One region of the Marinomonas sp. 63XJN7_7_ISO-PGPR-S23-202 genome, then DNA from elsewhere that is predicted to be linked to it. Evidence: predicted binding sites of a transcription regulator. Region 1 holds the regulator's gene; each other region holds the start of a gene.

Region 1 (5,012 bases):
TTTGATGAGCCCACTTCCGCCCTTGATCCAGAAATGATCAAAGAAGTACTTGATGTTATGGTGCAGCTGGCAGAAGAAGGAATGACCATGGTTTGTGTGACCCATGAAATGGGCTTTGCTAAAACCGTGGCTGATCGCGTGGTCTTTATGGATGCGGGAGAAATTGTGGAGGCCAATGAGCCCCATGAGTTTTTCAATAATCCACAACACGACCGTACGCAATTGTTCCTAAGCCAAATTTTGAACCATTGATACTGATTCCCTGTTAACTAAACAAATAGGATCAACAGCCTCACCTCGATGTTCCACCATGACGTTGGACATAAAGGCGAGGCTTTTTTATGCATTGTTCTATGGGACAAGGTTGCGAAACCTCAATATAATAGCCATGTCACTAATCGAGACCTTTATGCACTGGCAGAAACACCAGTGTCGATAAAAGGGCTCTTAACGATTGGCCTAACATGCAATTAAATCATCATCTGACACTTGCCTTGCACTACCGTTGGCAACCCTTAAAACAAATTAGCAAACAGCAAATTCCGGCGTCACTTTGGTTTTGGCTCACGACCAGTCAATCCATCACCGCAGAGTTGAAAAAAAGAGGCCAACTCACGGTAGAGGTTATTGAGGATGGTTGGGGAAAAGCAACGCCGCGTGAAAAACGACGACTCAACATGAAGCCACGCGATGCTGCGCGTGTTCGCACGGTATTATTAAAAGTCGATGGTCGAACCGTTATATACGCCCGCTCCATTATCCCAGCCAACGCCTTACGAGGTCATTGGCGACAAGTGAAACATTTGCACAATAAACCATTAGGCGGTTATTTGTTTAAGCATAGGGCACTTAAACGCAGCCCTATTGAGGTAGCGGCCCTTCCCAAAGGCTTATTTACCAATCACCATACCAAAGTCTGGGCAAGACGCTCTGTTTTCCAACAATTTGGCTCTGGTATCTTGGTCAGTGAAGCATTTTTCGAGACAATGGCATAACATAAAGGCGGCTTCGCCTAATTCTGACGACTAAATCAATGGACTCCCATGAACAAGCTTAAAGATTACGCCGACTTAACGCGTTTTAATCGTCCTATTGGCTCCCTACTCTTGCTGTGGCCAACCCTATGGGCCCTTTGGCTAGCGGCCGATGGCTGGCCCCAGTGGCATCTTATTGTCATTTTTGTTCTGGGAGTGTTTAGCATGCGTTCCGCAGGCTGTGTCATCAATGATTATGCCGACCGAAAAGTCGATGGCCACGTTGAGCGAACAAAGAATCGTCCTTTACCGTCTGGCCGTGTGTCCGAAAAAGAAGCGCTGGGGCTGTTCGCCTTTTTGGTCGTACTGAGCTTTTTGTTAGTGCTGTGTACCGATTTACGAACCATTTTGCTGTCTTTCGTCGGCTTAGGGCTAGCGGCACTGTACCCCTTTATGAAGCGCTACACCCACCTGCCCCAGTTATTTCTTGGCTTGGCGTTCTCTTGGGCGATTCCCATGGCATACAGCGCCCAAGGCGGGGATCTGCTAGACCCCAAGTTGTGGATGCTGTTTGTGGCAAACTGCTTCTGGACCATTGCCTATGACACCTACTATGCCATGACAGACCGACCCGACGATTTAAAAGTCGGCATTAAATCCACCGCGATCCTTTTCGGCAAATACGATTTACTTGTTATTCTCTGTCTACAAGGTCTGACGTTATCCCTGTTGGTCTGGATCGGAATATTGGCCCACCTTAACTGGATCTACTTTGTGTCGCTTATCATCAGTTTGGGATTATTTGGGATGCAATACCAAAAAGCCAAAGAACGTGACCGACAAGCCTGCTTCCATGCTTTCTTAGACAATAACCGAATTGGTTACTGTATCTTTATTGGCATCGCTGCTAGCTTACTATTTGTGTAATATATGGCGAATATGTGACATTTTCATATAACTGTCATACTAAGACGTTTTAATTAAACCGTTCCTGAGATGAGGGTAGATCCTGTGACCGGTAAAAAAGTATTAATCATTGATGATGAGTCTTCCATTCGCGAAATGATCGCCGTCGCCTTAGAAATGGCGGGATACGAATATATGGAAGCAGAAAATAGTCAACAAGCCCACGAAATCATTGTCGACCATCGACCTGATTTGATTCTCTGCGACTGGATGATGCCAGGGAGCAGTGGTATAGAACTGACTCGTCGCCTTAAAAAAGACAGTGCAACAGCGGAAATTCCCGTCATTATGTTGACGGCGAAAAGTGAGGAAGACAACAAAATTCAAGGGTTGGAAGTCGGTGCTGACGATTACATTACCAAGCCCTTCTCACCACGAGAATTAGTTGCCAGACTGAAAGCCGTGTTGCGTCGAGCCACCCCTCAAGGGGTAGATGAGCCAATAGAAATTGAAGGGTTAACCCTTGATCCTATTAGCCAACGCGTTACCATTGACAGCAAGCCACTTGATATGGGGCCAACGGAGTACCGCTTGCTAAAATTCCTCATGACTCACCAAGAAAGAGCCTATTCACGGGCACAATTATTGGATCAGGTATGGGGCGGTAATGTTTATGTGGAAGAACGTACCGTTGATGTACATATTCGCCGTTTACGTAAAGCCATTGGTAGCAGCCATGACTTTTTGATTCAAACCGTTCGAGGGACTGGCTACCGCTTCTCTCCGAAAAGGACTTAGTCATATAATATGAAAGCAGTTTGGCGAAGAGCAATAATTCGCTGGTCTTTAGGGCTTTTGGCCTGCATCGTCATCGGTTTTATCATAAACCACTTACAAGCCGTTGTACTTTTGTTTTTATTGGGAACATTGTATTGGCAGCTGTATCAACTTTACCAATTTCATTATTGGCTACGCCACTCAGGACGAGGTGCGCCTCCTGAATCGGATGGCATCTGGGGAGATATCTTCGATGTTGTCTACCGTTTACAGAAAAAGCAGCGTAAATCGAAGCGCCGCATGCGCCAAGCCCTGAATCGTATCGAGAATTCTACCGCCGCCCTAAAAGAAGGCGTCATTATGGCCGATAACCAAGGCAACTTAGAGTGGTGGAATAACTCGGCCGGGCACTTTTTAGGCCTAATGCGCCCAGTCGATCGTGGTCAACCCATTACCAATATTGTTCGCAACCCAGAATTTTTTCGTTACTTTACCCAAAAACGTTTTGGAGAACCGCTGGTGATTAAGTCACCGGCCAAAGAGGGCGTTTATTTAGAAGTCCAAACCACCTTGTATGATAAAAATGATCATTTGATTTTTATCCGCGATGTCACAAGACTGCATCTGCTTGAAGAAATGCGCAAAGACTTTGTCGCCAATGCTTCCCACGAGCTAAAAACCCCTTTAACGGTCATCAAAGGTTACTTGGAAACGTTAGAAATGTTCCAAGACTCCCTGCCCGCCAGCATGCAAAAAGGCATCACCAACATGTCTGAGCAGTCGGAGCGCATGGAACATTTAATCGAAGATTTATTGCTGCTATCGCGTTTAGAAAGCAATGATAAACGGGAGGAAGAGCATTGGCACGAGGTGTCTTCTTGGGCAGAGGCGATTAAGAAAATTGCGTCACCACTGCTTACTGACAAGCATACATTAGACATTGATATTCCAGAAAAAGCACGTTTGTACGGTTCTTACAACGAGCTCTACAGTGCGTTTTCTAATTTGGTGGTCAACGCCATCAAGTACTCGCCAGATGGTGGTGACATCAAGGTGAAGTGGGAATCCAATGAATTTAGTGGCGTGTTTTCAGTAGCCGACCAAGGTTTGGGCATAGACCCAAGATACATTCCGCGCTTAACGGAGCGATTTTTCCGCGTAGATAAAGGCCGCAGCACCAAAACGGGCGGCACGGGCTTAGGTTTAGCCATCGTCAAGCATGTCCTCATGCACCATGATGCTAAGTTACAGATCCTTAGCGAACTCAACCGTGGTAGTCGCTTCTCTTGTCATTTCCCTGCCAACCGTGTGCGGACGGATGATATCCCGGCGTTTTCTGCAATAGAAAAAAATGTTGAGGATGACAAAGAACCTATTGCAAAAGACCAATAAACCCCACCCTAACCCTCCCCTTAAATAAGGGGAGGGAACACGATATTCCTCAACCCAGCCCCTTCCAACGGAGCTGGGAGGGAACTACGGCTCATCCTACCAAAGGGAACTGTTTCGCTCCTCCCCCTTACCAAGGGGGAGGCTGGGAGGGGGTGATAAGGGTTCAATAAATAACACTATAAGCTATCAAACAGCTTACTGATAAACGCTTCTTTTTCAGCATCTTGGTCAATCAGCCCTAAACCAACGGTTAAAAAGGTTGAATCATGTTTCTTCTCAGTGGTGGCGACGGATTGGACATAATAATTTAGGCGATTGACCTTGCCCTCAAACTCTAAATCCAAAACAGATTGTCCCAATACCTGAGGAATCACGTCATCGCTCTTTATTAGCATGGTAGCGTCTTGCTTACTAAATTGAATCACCATGCAGCGAAATTGCTTGCCTTCAAAGCGCACCAAGGTTGGCATTTTCACATCTTTCACCGTGGGGACTGGAGCATCAGGGTTGATAAATTTCGTCGCCTCAACCTTACGAGTCGTTTTCCCCGACCCCATCAAGACATCCAATGATGCCGATGCAACGCCACCAGCAGGCGACGCACTTCTGGGTTTTTGTGAGGTCAGCTTACTTTGCATATTATGCTTTTTGGCGGCACTCATTACCTTGTTCACCAGCTGTTCACTGGAAAACGGTTTCCCTAAATAATCGGTCACACCAGATTTAACCGCTTCCACCACATGGTCTTTATCACCACGGCTGGTAATCATCACAAAAGGAATGTCTTCTTTTTTGTATTCAGGCTGCTCACGGCACCACTGCAAAAGTTCCACCCCGGTCATTTCAGGCATTTCCCAATCACATAGCACCATATCGAACTGACTTTTCGATAACAGTTGTTGAGCCTTACGCCCATTAACAGCGTCTTCCAATATGGCGGCAGGAAATTCTTTACGCAACGTG
Region 2 (5,012 bases), 620 kb from region 1:
TTTTGGAGGCAAACCGTTCACTCAAGGCGTCAGAGTTGGCTCACAGTAAAGCGAAGCATGAAGCGGAAGAAGCGAATCAGGCAAAGAGTCTGTTTTTAGCCAATATGAGCCATGAAATCCGTACACCGCTCAACGGTGTGATTGGTTGTTTGTCATTAATGCTGAACACCGAGTTACGTCCAGAGCAAAAAAATCTGGCGAATTTATCCCGTCAAAGTGCAGAAGCTTTATTGGAATTGATCAATGATATTTTGGATTTATCCAAAATCGAAAGTGGCAGCATTGTATTGGATGAGGAATTATTTGATCTAAGAGAGCTGGTTGAAGAAGTGAGCCAGCTGTTGGTCTTCAGGGCTCAAGAAAAAGCTATTGAATTTAATGTGCCAGCGGTTCTTATTCCTCATGTGTCTATTTTTGCTGATCGATTACGGGTCAAGCAAGTGATCATGAATTTATTGGGTAATGCCATTAAATTTACTTCGCAGGGTGAAGTAAATCTATATATACACCTTGAGCCTCTAAATGAGGGAACTTGTGAGTTAAGCGTTAAAGTGTCTGATACTGGTATAGGTATCAATCAGGCGCTGAGAAAGAACTTATTCCAACGCTTTAAACAAGCGGATAATTCGACGACTCGAAAATTTGGTGGGACGGGGTTAGGTCTAGCCATTAGTAAAAGTATTGTTGAATTAATGGGAGGGAGTATTGGTGTTGATTCCCAAGAAGGTAAAGGCTCTACCTTTTGGTTTAATGTGATTGTGCCGTTTGAGCCTAAAGGGAAGGAGAGTGACGTCGATTTCCCACAACGTTCGGCGATATTGGTTTATCGCAATGATGTTGGGCGTGACTACGTTGCTTCTTTACTTCAAGAAATAGGGGTAGGTGTAATGGTGCTTAACGACATAGCACCGCTTTTAGACGAGGATTCTGATGTGTCTAAGCAGTCTTTAAAGCCAGAATACAATATTCTTTTATTGGATGATGCGCTTTACGAAAAAGCCTCTAAAGAGGATCGCGCTATACTTCAGGCGTTTTATAAGCAAAGAAAACTGACCTGCATTTTATTGCAAAATTATTCCGACGAAAATTTCGAGCCAGACATGACCGTGCTTCATAAGCCCGTATTTAGCCATAAACTAACCCAATCTTTAACACAAATGCTGATTTCGCAGTCGACAGATGAGGTGGCTCAGGAGCAGACAGACTTGGTTCCCGACGGTTCGACAGATAGTGGGCTTGATCAAACACCGGAAATTCATGCCAAGATATTGGTAGTAGAAGACAATTTTACCAATCAGGTTGTTGCTAAAGGGTTGCTGGGTCAGTTAGGGGTTGAGGTTGATATCGCTAATAATGGTGAAGAAGCGCTGACTAAATTGCAGCATACCCATTATGATTTGATTTTTATGGATTGCCAGATGCCTATTATGGATGGCTATCAGGCGACGGGGCGAATTCGCCAGTTAGATACAGGTAAAACAGCGAGAAACGTTCCCATTGTTGCCTTAAGCGCCAATGCGATGAAAGGAGATAAGTTGGTTTGCCTTGAGGCCGGAATGGATGATCATATTGCTAAGCCGATTGATAAAGGTGAGTTGTTGACAGTATTGGAAAAGTGGTTGCCACATGCAAAAGTAGAAAAATAGGAGAACAGAAGTCATGGTAGAAATAACGGTGTTTGATCTCGAAGACTTTAAAAATCGCATGGCGAGCAGCGATGAGCTGATGGCGTTAGTGGCAGCTGAATTTTTAAGAGAGGCGGCTTATTTGGTTTCTCAACTAGAGGCGAGTATTCAAGCTGAAGATTGGTTGCAGGTGGCGCAAATTGCTCATCGTTTGAAAGGAGCTTGTGCCGAGGTGTCTGGACAGGCGATGACGGAAGATGCAAGGGCAATTGAGTTTGCCGCTAAGGAAGGTGATACACCTGCCATCTCAGGGCTTTATTTGGTATTAACATCTCATTATGGTGCTCTCAGAGATGAATTATCCGATTTTTTAACAGTAAAATGAAATAAAGTTGTTACCGCTTTTTTTGGGCTTTTTGTGGTGTGTTTTGCCTAATTTTATGGTTTTTTAGCGTGGTTTTGTTGATTTTTCTTTGCGTAATCAGAATTTCTGTCATATAACGGAAATAATTTGTCTCTATTTTATTGGCAGACTTTAAACAAACCAATGGTGTGAGGAATCATGAAATGCGTAAATTAACGCTAGCAATGGCCGTTTTAGGCCTGTCTCTTTCTGGTTCGAGCTTTGCTACCACGGAGATTCAATGGTGGCATGCAATGGGTGGGGCTAATGGCCAAGAGCTAAATAAGATTGTTAAAGAATTTAACGATTCTCAAGATAAGTACAAAGTTGACCCTGTGTTTAAAGGGAATTATACAGAAACCATGACCTCTGCTATTGCGGCATTTCGTGCCCATAAGCAACCTGCCATTGTGCAAGTTTTTGAAGTGGGTACGGCCAGTATGATGGCGGCAAAAGGTGCCATTTACCCTGTCTACCAATTGATGAAAGACACCCACGAGCCGTTCAACCCGAAAGATTATCTCAGTTCCATCACTGGCTATTATTCCGACTTAAAAGGCAATATGCTGTCGATGCCGTTTAATAGCTCAACACCGGTTCTTTACTACAATAAAGACATGTTTAAAAAAGCTGGCATTAGTTCACCTCCAAAAACGTGGGAAGAAGTGGCAGCCGATTCTAAAAAACTGCTAGCGAACGGTGCTAAATGTGGTTTCACCACTGGCTGGCAATCTTGGGTACAACTAGAAAACCTCAGTGCTCGACATAATGTTCCTTTTGCCTCAAATGACGATGGTTTTTCAGGCATAAAGGGCACCAAGTTGTTGTTCAATGGCCCTCTTCAAGTGATGCATATCACCAAAATGCACGAATGGCAAAAGAGCGGTATTTTTAAATATGGTGGCCGTCGTAGTGACAGTGTGCCTATGTTTTATAGCCAACAGTGTGCCATGTATACAGGCTCCTCTTCTGCTTATGGTGGCATGGTGAAAAATACGAAGTTTGACTTTGGTGTATCATCTTTGCCGTACTGGGCGAGTGAAGTGAAAAAGCCGAGTAATACGATTATCGGCGGGGCGTCATTGTGGGTTCTTAGAGGCAAATCTAAAGAGCAGTACAAAGCGGTTGCCGCGTTTCTGCACTTCTTGTCGTCACCAAAAATCCAAGCAGAATGGCACCAGTTTACGGGTTACTTGCCCATTACTCATGCCGCTTATGAGCTGACCAAGAAAGAAGGTTTCTACAAAACTCATCCTGGTACAGACGTGGCGGTACTTCAGATGACAGCGAGTAAGCCAACGGTGAATTCTCGTGGCTTGCGCTTGGGTAATTTTGTGCAAATTCGCGATGTGATCAACAGTGCTTTGGAAAGTGTCTGGAGCGGCCAAGCAACACCTCAAGCGGCTCTGAATACTGCGGTAGAGCGTGGTGATGTCTTGCTACGTAAATTCGCGAGAGCTCACCAGTAAAATAAACCTTACTCTACTGGGTGTTTGTCATCCCCATCGGCGAAAGTCGGTGGGGATGTTGATGTTTGAATTGACCGAGCGATGCTATGTCCGTTTATTTTCCGCAAAAAAAGTTGCCTTATCTTCTGGTTTTACCCCAGCTTATCATTACGGCTATCTTCTTTCTGTGGCCAGCAGGCCAAGCGTTTAAACAAGCGTTTTATCGAGAAGATGCGTTTGGTTTGAGCCAAACCTTTATTGGTTTTGGAAACTTTATCGACCTTTTTCAAAACCCGCTTTATTACAAATCCATGGGAGTGACCATGGTGTTCAGTTTTTCTGTTGCTTTTTTCGGTATTGCTATCGCCCTATGGTTAGCGGTGATGGCAGACCGTGTGATTCGCGGGAAAATGGTCTATCAAACCTTGTTGGTCTGGCCCTATGCTGTGGCACCGGCTCTTGCTGGGGTATTATGGTGGATTTTATTTGACCCCAATATTGGACCTATTGCGTTGTTTTTGGATCGTATTGGTATCCATTGGAATCACTTTTTAAATGGCGATCAGGCCATGATATTGGTGGTGATTGCGGCGACCTGGAAACAAATCAGTTACAACTTCTTATTTTTCCTGGCTGGTCTGCAAGCCATTCCGCGCTCTTTGATTGAAGCAGCCGCCATTGATGGAGCCAGTCCGTTTAAGCGGTTCTGGGATATTGTGTTTCCCTTGTTGTCACCCACCACCTTCTTTTTGTTAGTGGTGAATCTGGTTTATGCCTTTTTTGATACGTTTGGTGTGATTGATACCACGACTCAAGGTGGGCCAGATGGTAGTACCAATACCTTGGTATATAAAGTGTTTAAAGACGGCTTTATCGGCTTAGACATTGGTGGCTCGGCGGCTCAATCGATTGTGTTAATGGCCATTGTTGGCTTGATGACCGTGGTTCAGTTCCGTTTTATTGAGCGTAAGGTGCAATACTAATGATCGAAAATCGTCCTTGGCTCAAATTGTTTAGCCATTTTATTCTTGTTGCTGGCGTAGTGATTGTGGCCTTGCCTGTGTGGGTGGCGTTGGTCGGTTCGACACAATCGGCAGGCAGCTTTGCCGACAGTGTGCCTCTGTGGTTTGGTGATCAAGGGGTACAGAACTGGAGTCATGTGTTGTTTCATGCGGCAGGCAGTACCCTACAGATTCCTGTTTGGCACTTGTTGTTAAACTCGATGATTATGGCACTGGGTATTACCTTTGGAAAAATCGCCATCTCGATGATTTCGGCCTATGCCATTGTGTTTTTTCGCTTTCCGTTTCGCTCGCTGATTTTCTGGGTGATATTTATTACCTTGATGTTACCTGTGGAAGTGCGGATTGTGCCGACCTATCAAGTCATTGCCGATCTTAATATGCTGAATTCATACAGTGGTTTGATTTTGCCCATGATTGCCAGTGCCACCGCGACATTCCTGTTTCGTCAATGTTTTATGTCCATGCCTGGTGAACTAGTGGAAGCGGCTCGTATTGATGGTGCTGGCCCGAT
Region 3 (5,012 bases), 1.4 Mb from region 1:
AAAACAACCAAAGCCTCATATCTTTAGGTTGATATTGAGGAGGTAAATCATCAAGATAACGACGCACCTGACGAATCTGGTTATTGATGCTGGCGATTTTACGAAGCCTTTCAATGCGAGCCTGTTCTTTGAGCTGCAAAACAATTGCAACCCCTATAAACCCGCCTATCACAAGCAATAAAACCGTAACTGTCACTGCCGTCATGTTAAAAAAATGCCTTCAATGGTACAAAAACCACTATTTAAAAGGAAAGAAAGATGTGAATATGTTGTCTAGGTTAAGAAAACACGCTCATACATTCTTTACATTATATTGCCGAAACACATTACAAACCAAGCCCAAACTACACTCCTGTTGACCGGTTCGTAAATAATGCCTGCTCAACCGACTCTATTATCCGCTTTAAACGATCAATGTCCCTTTGAGCCTCACCTATAGCCGCGACTTTTTCCATTTCAACCAAGGCAGTCCGATACTTTTCCAATGCTCTTGCCCTTTTATCCATATCTACATCATTATCTGCCTGATAAACCAACAAATCATGGTAGGCAAGACTATTCCCGTAACGAATCAACTCCACTTGTTGTTTCGCTGTGTGCTTATCCACAATGCCATTTAATGCAAAACCTTTGATCAACGCTGGCAAACTAGAAAGCGATGCTTGAACCTTAGACAATTGATCAGATTGCGTCACTCTACCATTATCGGCTAACTTGGTGCTCGACTTTAATTCATCACGTATTTTAAATAACTCTGGTAACTTATCGGCTAGCTCCTGACCATATCGGTCATGGGAGACCAGGTTAGGAACGGTCGCCAAAAGATAGTCAACCAATAGCACCTTTGTCTGGTGAGGCATATAGCGATCCATCACTATATCCAAAATCGATAATATGCGATAACAGCGATTCACCAACTGCTCAGTTACTTTCTTTTTTAATTCGCGTTGTTTTTCATACCATTTCAATACACCAAAAATGGTTAAAATAGCAAAAGAAACACACAGACAAATAACGACAATGAGTGCGATATTATTCATCATGACCTTATTACCAAATCCAGTGAACAGTAAAATGGGACCTATTTAAAACAACGACGCTGTCTTACCAGGGAAGGTATAAATACAAAAAGGCCAGCAAAACTGACCTTTTTGACTAAAACACTCTTCTTCAACTAAAGCAATCAGTAGAAGCTTCATTAATGGCAGTAATTAACTTAATGCATTACAGAGAAGCCTACCAACATATTAATGCATTACAGAGAAGCCTACCAACATATTAATGCATTACAGAGAAGCCTACCAACATATAAAAAATCATTGCAGAAATCAACGCTGATACGGGTACGGTAATCACCCAAGCGGCTGCAATACGAAGAATAGCGGAACGTTTTACCAGTTCTTTTTTCGTCGCTTTCTTCAACCCTTTACGTTCGCCTTTAGAAATAGGCGAAATATAACTGGCATTTTTTAAATCTTTTAGAATTTGGCGTTTTTCATCCACATCCGCCTGAGTAAAGCGTTTCACAAAAGCCTGTGTCTCTTCAACATCATGACCCGCTCTTTGAGAATGCTTAATAATCGAGGCGATTTTCTTCTCATAAGACTGTTTTAGGTACTCCCGTAAGAAACCCACACCAAAAATACCACCAACAGCAATATGAGTAGAACTAACAGGAAGACCAAATTGAGAAGCAATAATCACCGTAATGGCTGCTGCCATCGCCACACAAAAGGCACGCGTTTTATCCAACTCAGTAATTTCAGAACCAACGGTTTTTATCAATTTTGGTCCATACAAAGCTAAACCAACCGAAATACCAAAACCGCCAATCGCCATCACCCAAATTGGAATCGGTGCAGAGTTGGCCACCGCCCCCGTCATTAATGCATCATTGATAGCCGCTAATGGCCCAATTGCATTGGCAACATCGTTTGCCCCATGGGCAAAACTTAATAACGCAGCAGAGGCAATCAGTGGGATGGTGAACAAACTATTGACAGCATCTTTATCGTTTTTCAACTTCATTGCCGCTCTATCAACCATAGGGCGAACTAAAAAGTACCCGGTCATAGCGACCGCAAAGCCAATTAACAGTGCGGTTGTCACGTCCAGTTTTAAAAGGTGCTTAAAGCCTTTGAGAATCAAATAAGTTGAAAACGCCCAAACCATAATCGCCACCAGCAGAGGGACGACTTTTCGCGCAGCGAGAATCATGTCACTACGATAGGTAACCGTGCGCTTAATAAACATCAAAAAGGCCGCCGCAATAAGCCCCCCCATTACCGGAGAGATTACCCAGCTCGCCACAATAGCCCCAAGCTGGTTCCAATTTGCAATTCCCCAACCGCCAGCGGCAATACCCGAACCGAGCACTCCACCAACAATAGAGTGCGTGGTAGAAACGGGTGCACCAAGATACGTTGCTAGGTTTAGCCAAATAGCGCCCGCTAATAGAGCGGCCATCATAATCCAGATAAAGGTTGCAGAGTCTGCAATAGAACTGGGGTTAATAATGCCTTTTTGAATCGTTCCAACAACCGTCCCACCGGCAATCAGAGACCCTGAAGCTTCAAAGATTGCGGCAATCAGAATGGCGCCCGTCATGGAAAGCGCTTTCGAGCCAACGGCAGGCCCAACGTTATTCGCGACGTCATTTGCCCCTATGTTCAACGCCATATAAGCACCGATACTGGCCGCAATCGCTAAAATAGAAACATTAGAAACAGCGGCACCTTGACTCACGGCGTAAAAGCCTGCCAGCAATACAAATCCAAGCGCAATCAGCACACGTATCAGTTCACTGCCACCCAACTGGGTCTTTTCGTTTTTCAATTTGCTTGTAAGATCCATAGAGGCTCTTCTTTAAAGATTTATCTATGCCAAACTGCGGCTCACTTGACAAACTTATGGCTCATCATTCATCGCAAAATGCTTATCCTAGCACTTTCAGAGAGTTTGACGCTTTATTCATCCTGTCACATTTCCTTCATGAAACGTTAATCGCGCGCCATTCTACACCGAGGAAATTCAGATAAAAACCCTAAAAAACTTTTATTGGACTCATTCCTACTAAGCCATCCCTCATCCCTGTGGTGGCAATACAATGGTGTAAGGTGCGCTTCAAAATTCAGTCCAGCAAAACCGCAATATTTAAAGGATTATCTATTAAAATTTGCTTTTTTATTAAAAATTAGTCATAAATATGTAAAAATAATGCATAAAAAACAACCCACACAAACATAATGCCATTGAAATAGAGTTAATCCCCCCCCCAACCAATCAAAGAGGGAACGAACCATGTCAGCAACAATCATTGTCGGAGTGGATGGAAGTGAAGCTGGTAATCGTGCTTTAGCCTACGCAAAACGACTCGCGACGTTAATCGGAAGTGAATGCAAACTAGAACTCGTTTGCGTGGTCGAATGGTCTCCTTATACATTCCAAACACCAGAAGAAAACTCTCATCGTAAAAAACAAAAACAGATTGAAACCCAAAACGCCCAAGAGCGCGTTATCGACCCTGCCTTAGCAGCCCTCAAAGAGGCGGGAATAGACGCTTCTGGCGTAGTGAAATTTGGTAAAGCCTCCTCAATTCTCAATAACATTGCAGTCGAACACAATGCTGAGCAAATTGTTGTTGCTCGCTCCACAGAGCAAGGTTTAAGTGCACGGGTTTTTGGCAGTGTAACCGCCAACCTCGTTATGAGCGCCAATGTCCCCGTAACGGTTGTCAGCTAAGGAGCATGATTATGCTAAAACGTCCCTATTTTCTTTCTACGTCTCTCATCAGCCTACTGCTTTTAACACTAAGCTCAAGCGTACAAGCAGAAGAAAACTCTGGTGGCATTGATGCCGTGGTCAATGAAATGTTTGGTCATGCCACAGGCTGGTTTGTCAGCCTTATCTTTGCACCGTTTCCCGGAACGAGTTTCCCTTGGATTGTGCTTTGGTTAGTCACTGGAGCCTCCATCTTCACACTCTACTTCGGTTTTTTACAATTCCGCGGTGTGGGCCACTCTATTGCCTTGGTAAAGGGTGACTATGCGGACCCAAATGACGCCGGAGAAGTAAGTCATTTCCAAGCACTGGCCACTGCCCTATCAGGAACGGTAGGTCTAGGGAATATTGCCGGTGTGGCGGTCGCCGTTTCTATCGGGGGGCCTGGGGCCACTTTTTGGATGATTCTCGCAGGTCTTATGGGCATGGCCTCCAAATTTACCGAGTGTACACTGGGGGTTAAATACCGTAATGAGTACAAAGATGGCAGCGTCTCTGGTGGGCCTATGTACTATATTTCCAAAGGCTTTAAAGAGCGTGGTATTCCTGGCGGCCGATTCTTAGCTAGCCTATTTGCTGTGTTTTGTATCTTAGGAGCACTTGGTGGCGGCAATATGTTCCAAGCCAACCAAGCCCATGCGCAATTAACCCAAGTTATTGGTAACTATCCAGGTTGGATTACTGGCGTAGTATTTGCCGCGCTTGTCTTTATTGTGATCGTCGGTGGGATCAAGTCCATCGCACGTGTAACGGATAAGATTGTTCCTTTTATGGGGATTCTCTATGTTGGCTCAGCCATTGTTATTTTAATCGTTAACGCCGATAAAATTGGTTGGGCATTTGGCCAAATCTTTGCGGGTGCTTTTACTGGTCTTGGTGTGGCGGGTGGTATGGTCGGAGCCTTGATTCAAGGCTTTAAACGCGCGGCCTTTTCTAACGAAGCAGGGGTTGGTTCTGCGGCCATTGCTCACTCCGCTGTACAGACAAACGAACCAGTTACCGAAGGGTTTGTGTCTTTGTTGGAACCGTTCATTGATACCGTTGTTATTTGTACCATGACCGCCCTTGTCATCATCATTACAGGTCAATTGCTACAAAACCCAGAAACGGGCATGTACATTTTGAACGAAGCGGGTACCGCTATTAAGACCGCTGACGGTTCCTCTGGTGTGGCACTAACGTCTGCGGCTTTTGCTTCTGCGTTTAGCTGGTTCCCTATTTTGCTGGCGATT
Region 4 (5,012 bases), 550 kb from region 1:
ATGTCTTCTAGGGTTTGTGGTGTAAAGAGGCTCTCAATAGAGCCTGAGGCAATCATCTTTCCACTGTGCAGTGCGACGATATGATCGCAGAAGCGCGCTGCCATATTGATATCGTGGATAACAATAATCACACCAAGGGATAACTCGCGACTGAGTTTTTTGATCAGGTTAAGCATGTCTACTTGATGGGCAATATCTAAAGCAGATAGCGGTTCATCAAGTAGCAAATATTGCGTGCGCTGAGCCAGTAACATGGCGAGCCAAAGGCGTTGGCGCTCACCACCAGATAGGGTGTCAACTAAACGGTCCTGATAAGAGAGGGTATCGGTTAGCGCCATGGCTTCGTCGATGTATGTTTGATCCTGACGATTTAAACGGCCCAGCAAACCGTGCCAAGGATAACGACCAAACCCAACTAGGTCTCTGCCCGATAGGCTGTCCGTTGCTGGGGTTTGCTGAGGAAGATAAGCCACTTGTTGGGCAAATTGTTTATGGGACCAAGAGTCGATAGCTTGACCATTTAGCAGAATATGACCACGGGTTGCTGTTTGTTGTTGGGCGAGCAGCTTAAGAAGAGTGGATTTTCCTGATCCATTATGACCGACCAAGGCGTAAATTTTTCCAGGCTCAAAGGCCATGGAAAAGTCGGCCAATAAGGCGCGGCCATTCACGTCAAATCCTAATGCTTTCGACTCTATCATTCCATTCACTCTCTGCATTACATGTGGTGTCGATGTCTGAGGGCAATATTTTTATATAATAATGACGTTAATGCAAATCATTTTCATTTAAAGTGTAAGTATTTAGTACGCTGAGACCTTTGCTCGATGTCACGAGCGACGCCAAGACGCGGCAAAAACAGACAAGAAAGCGGAGTTTATCCCGATAAATGAGCATTTTGAGTCTGTTTTTAACAAAGTATTGGCAAGCACAGTAATCGTGCCAAGGTCTCACATTTTATGCATGATTTGGCATAAATAAGGCAATAGCCCTATCTATTTGTTGGGCTATTGCTTGGTTCGTGGGGAAAAGCAGATTTATTGAAAGGTCGCGATGAGCTTATTGTCAGTATATTGCAGACGAACTGGTAGAGGGGAAGAAATGGTTTCAAATTGACCTTGTAACTGGCGTCCCTCAATTAGCACGTAGCCTTTGCCTGCTTGAGGTTGAAAATGCGACAAATCTAAGGCCAATGTACCGCCAACGATAACCACGTTTCCTGAGGCTTGAATTTGGCTGGCGTCTTTATCCATGTCGATTTTAGTGGCCCCATTTAACTGAGTGTAGTTCGCGACCTTTAATGCACCTTTTGATGTCACATCCAAGATGCCATTTTTCAAATAGAGGTCGCCTTTACCCAATGCATGGATTGAGGCGGCTTCCAATACACCATTGTCGATAATCGTGCCACCATGATACTGATTGTTGCCCGTTAAAGTAAGAATACCGCAGCCTTTCTTCGTTAGTTTTCCCTTGCCAGAAATAGGATTACGCCACCAATCGTGAGCATTAAAGGCGCCTTTATTAGCGTCCATATTGACCGTAACATCCCCATTAAAGGCACCGTATCCATCGGCGGCGGTGACTAAATCTAAACGGCCCCAACCATTTGATTGATCCAGAATAGGATAGCCAGAGGGCACTTCTGTGGTTGCTAGAACCGCACGGCGTTGTGCTGGGCTTAAGTAAGGCTGTCTGGTGGCCAGTAAGAGTTCAGCCCCTGCTGGTACAATGGGCCCTTGGTGTAACTTTCCTGTCTGACTAAAACCATAGGTCAGTCGTGATCGATAAAGGGCTTTCATCGCTTCGTGATTGGCAAACTTATTGTTATCAAATACATGGGTATTGACCGTATCGCCAAGTATTAAACCTTGCGGGTGCAACACTTTGTTGTGAGCGAAATAATACAAGAATTGTCTGGCCGCGTAAGCTTGTTGACCAAAGTAGGATTGCGAGTCGTTATAGGCTCTTTGTGCATCCCCCTGAATGTGCCTTTGGGATAACGCGTAAGTTGCCACGGCTAAAGCGTGAATACGGCCACCGATCACGTCTACGGGGGAATGCATGCCCGCTTGAATGCGGCTCTCGCCTAATTGCGACGCCCGAGTAAGCATCTCTGAATAACGCTGTGGCAAGGCGTAAGCATAGGCCATGGCCGCTAAGTAACCAGCATTGGTGTGTCCACTTGGATAGGCGCCATCTTTACGGCGGTTTTCCTGATTATTGGCAACAACACTGCTCTCATGATGACGACGTGAGCACATCAGGCCAGGTACGACCTTTACTTCGGATTGGTATTGATCAATCAGCCAGTCCAAATGCACGGTACCATTTTGCTGTACACAAGAATAAGGCGCGGTGCCTAGGTAATGTATTCCGCCAGTTTTGTCCATACGCCATGGACGAGGGGTTGAATAAATATACTTTGAGGCACTCGTGGAAGCTGGGGCTAGCTCGCGAAAATCGTAAACCAGCTGATACACACTACCTAATGGTGCGTTTCGTCTCCCGGCAAACTTGATGTCATCATTATTCTTGGCATAGTAATGGGCGTTGCTAATAATGTCTTTGACGGTCGGCTGATCAATGTCTGTATAGGCGCCAGAAGCCGTTACATAGGCTTGTGTCAGAGGGCCATAGCCGTCAATCACACTGTAGTTTTTGCTGCGCTGATCATCCAAATAGGCGGCAATGGCTTGTTTCTCTGTGCGCTGCTGGGTGGCCTTGATCACATAAGCAATGTTTTCTTGCCAGATTTTTGGGTTCACAATGGCTTGGTTGGCAAAACTGCTTGGTCCATTGCTATTGGCGTCGTTTTGCCACCCCTTCAGCCCATTCGTCCAAATTTGATTCATGCCGATTAGTAGCGTTGCGATGGGGTTTTGCTCAATATTGTATTTCAAATTCCCTTTACTGTTGTTCGCACCATTTTGAATCACGGGCAAAGGGTAACCTACTTTAGGAACTGGAACCGTTTGTTCAAAGCCCAGCCCGATAGGCGGTAATGGTGTTGGTATTGTCGAGTTTGCCTGGGTGACGGAGCTGATGAAAAGTGTTAACCATAACGAACTTTTAATAGGAGAGAGTGTAAAGGGTGTTTTCATTATAAGTGGCTTCCTTGGACATCGAGCGAGAGTCGCGTTACTGTGAAAAGGTTAAGCTAAATGGGCAAGATGAAAGCTTAATGACAGCAATTTAAAAAATTCTTCAACGGAGGCGTTATGACAGTACAAAAGCTCAATGACAACGACGTTCAACAAGCCCTACATTCTCTTAATGAAAAATCCGATTCTAAATGGACATTGGAAGACGACAAGCTCAGTAAAACCTTCAAATTTAAAGACTTTCAGCAAGCCTTTGGCTTTATGACCCTGTGCGCGATTTATGCGGAAAAGAAAGATCATCATCCTGAGTGGTTCAATGTCTACAACACCGTCAAAATACAACTGACAACTCATGATGTGGGTGGGCTTTCTGAGAAAGATTTTGATCTGGCAAGTAAAATGGAAGGCAACGCGTCTTTCTTTACAAGGTAAAGTATTTCAGACGACATCCTTGTCATAGGATAAGCTAACTATTTTTGGAAACCAGTAATCTTTCTAAGGTCTTGACGGAGTTGGGCAAGAGTCCAACTTTTAAGTCGAAGGGCTGGAACAATTTGTTCACTATGTCCGCTGTATAGTTACCTTTGTTATTCTCATTCTCCGAAAGGGTTTTGCGGGAAACGCCAACGAGATTAGCGAAGTCTTCTTGTTTTAAACCGAGCACTTGAATGCGTAATATTTTCAGCGCTTCTCCTTGACTAATATCACCCAGAATCAATTGTTTGATGATGCGCTGCATGGTCTGTTGTTTGTCATCGTCAACAAGAGGTTGTGAATTCTTAGAGGCTCGTGCAATGGGGTTTTTTGTCTTGGTGTCGGTTGTCTCATCCAGTACGGCTAGGGTGTCATCAGTGACTGGAGTATGGCTTTTTTCTAAGGCTTGAATGGTTTCTTCGAGGGTTTCTTTCACGGCCTGCGTGGCTTCTTTTACGGGCGCAATGACCGATTCAACTTGTTCTAAAACTGTAGTGGGAGTAACGATGTCGGCCGATTTTTTTTTCTTACTCTTAGTTTTACCTTTTTGCTTGGCTTGGGCAGTTTTTTTAGACGCTTTTTTGCCCTTCTTTTTTGACTCTTTAGCTGGCGGGTAAACACTATCGATTTGGCCTTTCATTTTCATGTTACTACCTCATAAGTTCACTAATGATGACATGGATTGCGCTCTAATTTATAGCATAGTACGTTAATGTTACGTATGTGTTTCAAAGTAATTATCCATACAGGCTTTGCCATGCCGCTTGTCTAAAACCGTCAGTCCGAAGCCGTTAGGAAGTTACGTGTGGAGTGGCCTGTATCAATGACAAGGTCGTCATCCGAGCGATCTTTAAGTTTCACGCCAGATAGCTTCAATTGTTTGGCTTCTTTCAATAAATAAAACGCCTTGCGAGCCGCTTCCTGATAATTCAGTCCGGCAGGGCGAATGTTTGAGATGCAATTGCGATACGCATCGGTATAGCCGACTTTGCCTCCCCAAGTAAGATACAAGCCTAAACTGTCTGGTGAGCTTAATCCAGGACGTTCACCAATGAGCACCAACACGCATTTAGCGTTAAGGCGCTCACAAATATCATCGCCAATGGCGACGCGGCCTTGTTCTACTAGGCATAAAGGAGCGATTGTCCAAGAAGGCGACTGATTGCCTAATATGGAAAACAAGGCATTGAGAAAGGGCTGGGTATTTTGCTCAATGGCTAGAGAAGATAGTCCATCCACAACGGCAATCACTAGATCATACCCTTGTGGATAACTGGCTTGGTGTTCATCTAAAAGTCGGGCGGATTCATCATCCAGTCGTCGACCATAATCAGGACGCTGCAAGTAAATCGCACGATCTGCTGCTCGGCTGTGTAAAAACAAAGGCGCAGACTGAGGAGCCCAATCCTGTGCCATAAGTTGAGTCGCGAGTCC

Evidence for each region. Region 1 encodes PhoB, which activates phosphate uptake and scavenging genes when phosphate is short. Its sites were predicted from a motif close to TGTCATANNNNTGTCANA; they were not measured.
Region 2: ugpB (sn-glycerol-3-phosphate ABC transporter substrate-binding protein UgpB) is a predicted target of PhoB. The motif match lies at 2,117-2,134, and genes of this name have one in related genera.
Region 3: AC0VYG_RS17320 (inorganic phosphate transporter) is a predicted target of PhoB. The motif match lies at 2,977-2,994, and genes of this name have one in related genera.
Region 4: AC0VYG_RS01995 (phosphatase PAP2 family protein) is a predicted target of PhoB. The motif match lies at 3,173-3,190, and genes of this name have one in related genera.

The regions. Positions count from the first base shown of each region.
Region 1 is NZ_CM149677.1:5,100,064-5,105,075, forward strand. It holds gene AC0VYG_RS23480 (amino acid ABC transporter ATP-binding protein) at 1-252, shown strand, start outside; gene AC0VYG_RS23485 (chorismate--pyruvate lyase family protein) at 465-995, shown strand; gene ubiA (4-hydroxybenzoate octaprenyltransferase) at 1,044-1,901, shown strand; gene phoB (phosphate regulon transcriptional regulator PhoB) at 1,986-2,678, shown strand; gene phoR (phosphate regulon sensor histidine kinase PhoR) at 2,688-4,049, shown strand; gene AC0VYG_RS23505 (response regulator) at 4,226-5,012, opposite strand, start outside.
Region 2 is NZ_CM149677.1:520,046-525,057, forward strand. It holds gene AC0VYG_RS02290 (ATP-binding protein) at 1-1,646, shown strand, start outside; gene AC0VYG_RS02295 (Hpt domain-containing protein) at 1,660-2,010, shown strand; gene ugpB (sn-glycerol-3-phosphate ABC transporter substrate-binding protein UgpB) at 2,193-3,497, shown strand; gene ugpA (sn-glycerol-3-phosphate ABC transporter permease UgpA) at 3,584-4,459, shown strand; gene ugpE (sn-glycerol-3-phosphate ABC transporter permease UgpE) at 4,459-5,012, shown strand, end outside.
Region 3 is NZ_CM149677.1:3,733,501-3,738,512, forward strand. It holds gene AC0VYG_RS17310 (hypothetical protein) at 1-205, opposite strand, end outside; gene AC0VYG_RS17315 (hypothetical protein) at 345-1,043, opposite strand; gene AC0VYG_RS17320 (inorganic phosphate transporter) at 1,279-2,853, opposite strand; gene AC0VYG_RS17325 (universal stress protein) at 3,301-3,741, shown strand; gene AC0VYG_RS17330 (alanine/glycine:cation symporter family protein) at 3,753-5,012, shown strand, end outside.
Region 4 is NZ_CM149677.1:452,194-457,205, forward strand. It holds gene AC0VYG_RS01990 (ABC transporter ATP-binding protein) at 1-701, opposite strand, end outside; gene AC0VYG_RS01995 (phosphatase PAP2 family protein) at 1,038-3,104, opposite strand; gene AC0VYG_RS02000 (4a-hydroxytetrahydrobiopterin dehydratase) at 3,222-3,536, shown strand; gene AC0VYG_RS02005 (helix-turn-helix transcriptional regulator) at 3,571-4,224, opposite strand; gene eutC (ethanolamine ammonia-lyase subunit EutC) at 4,356-5,012, opposite strand, start outside.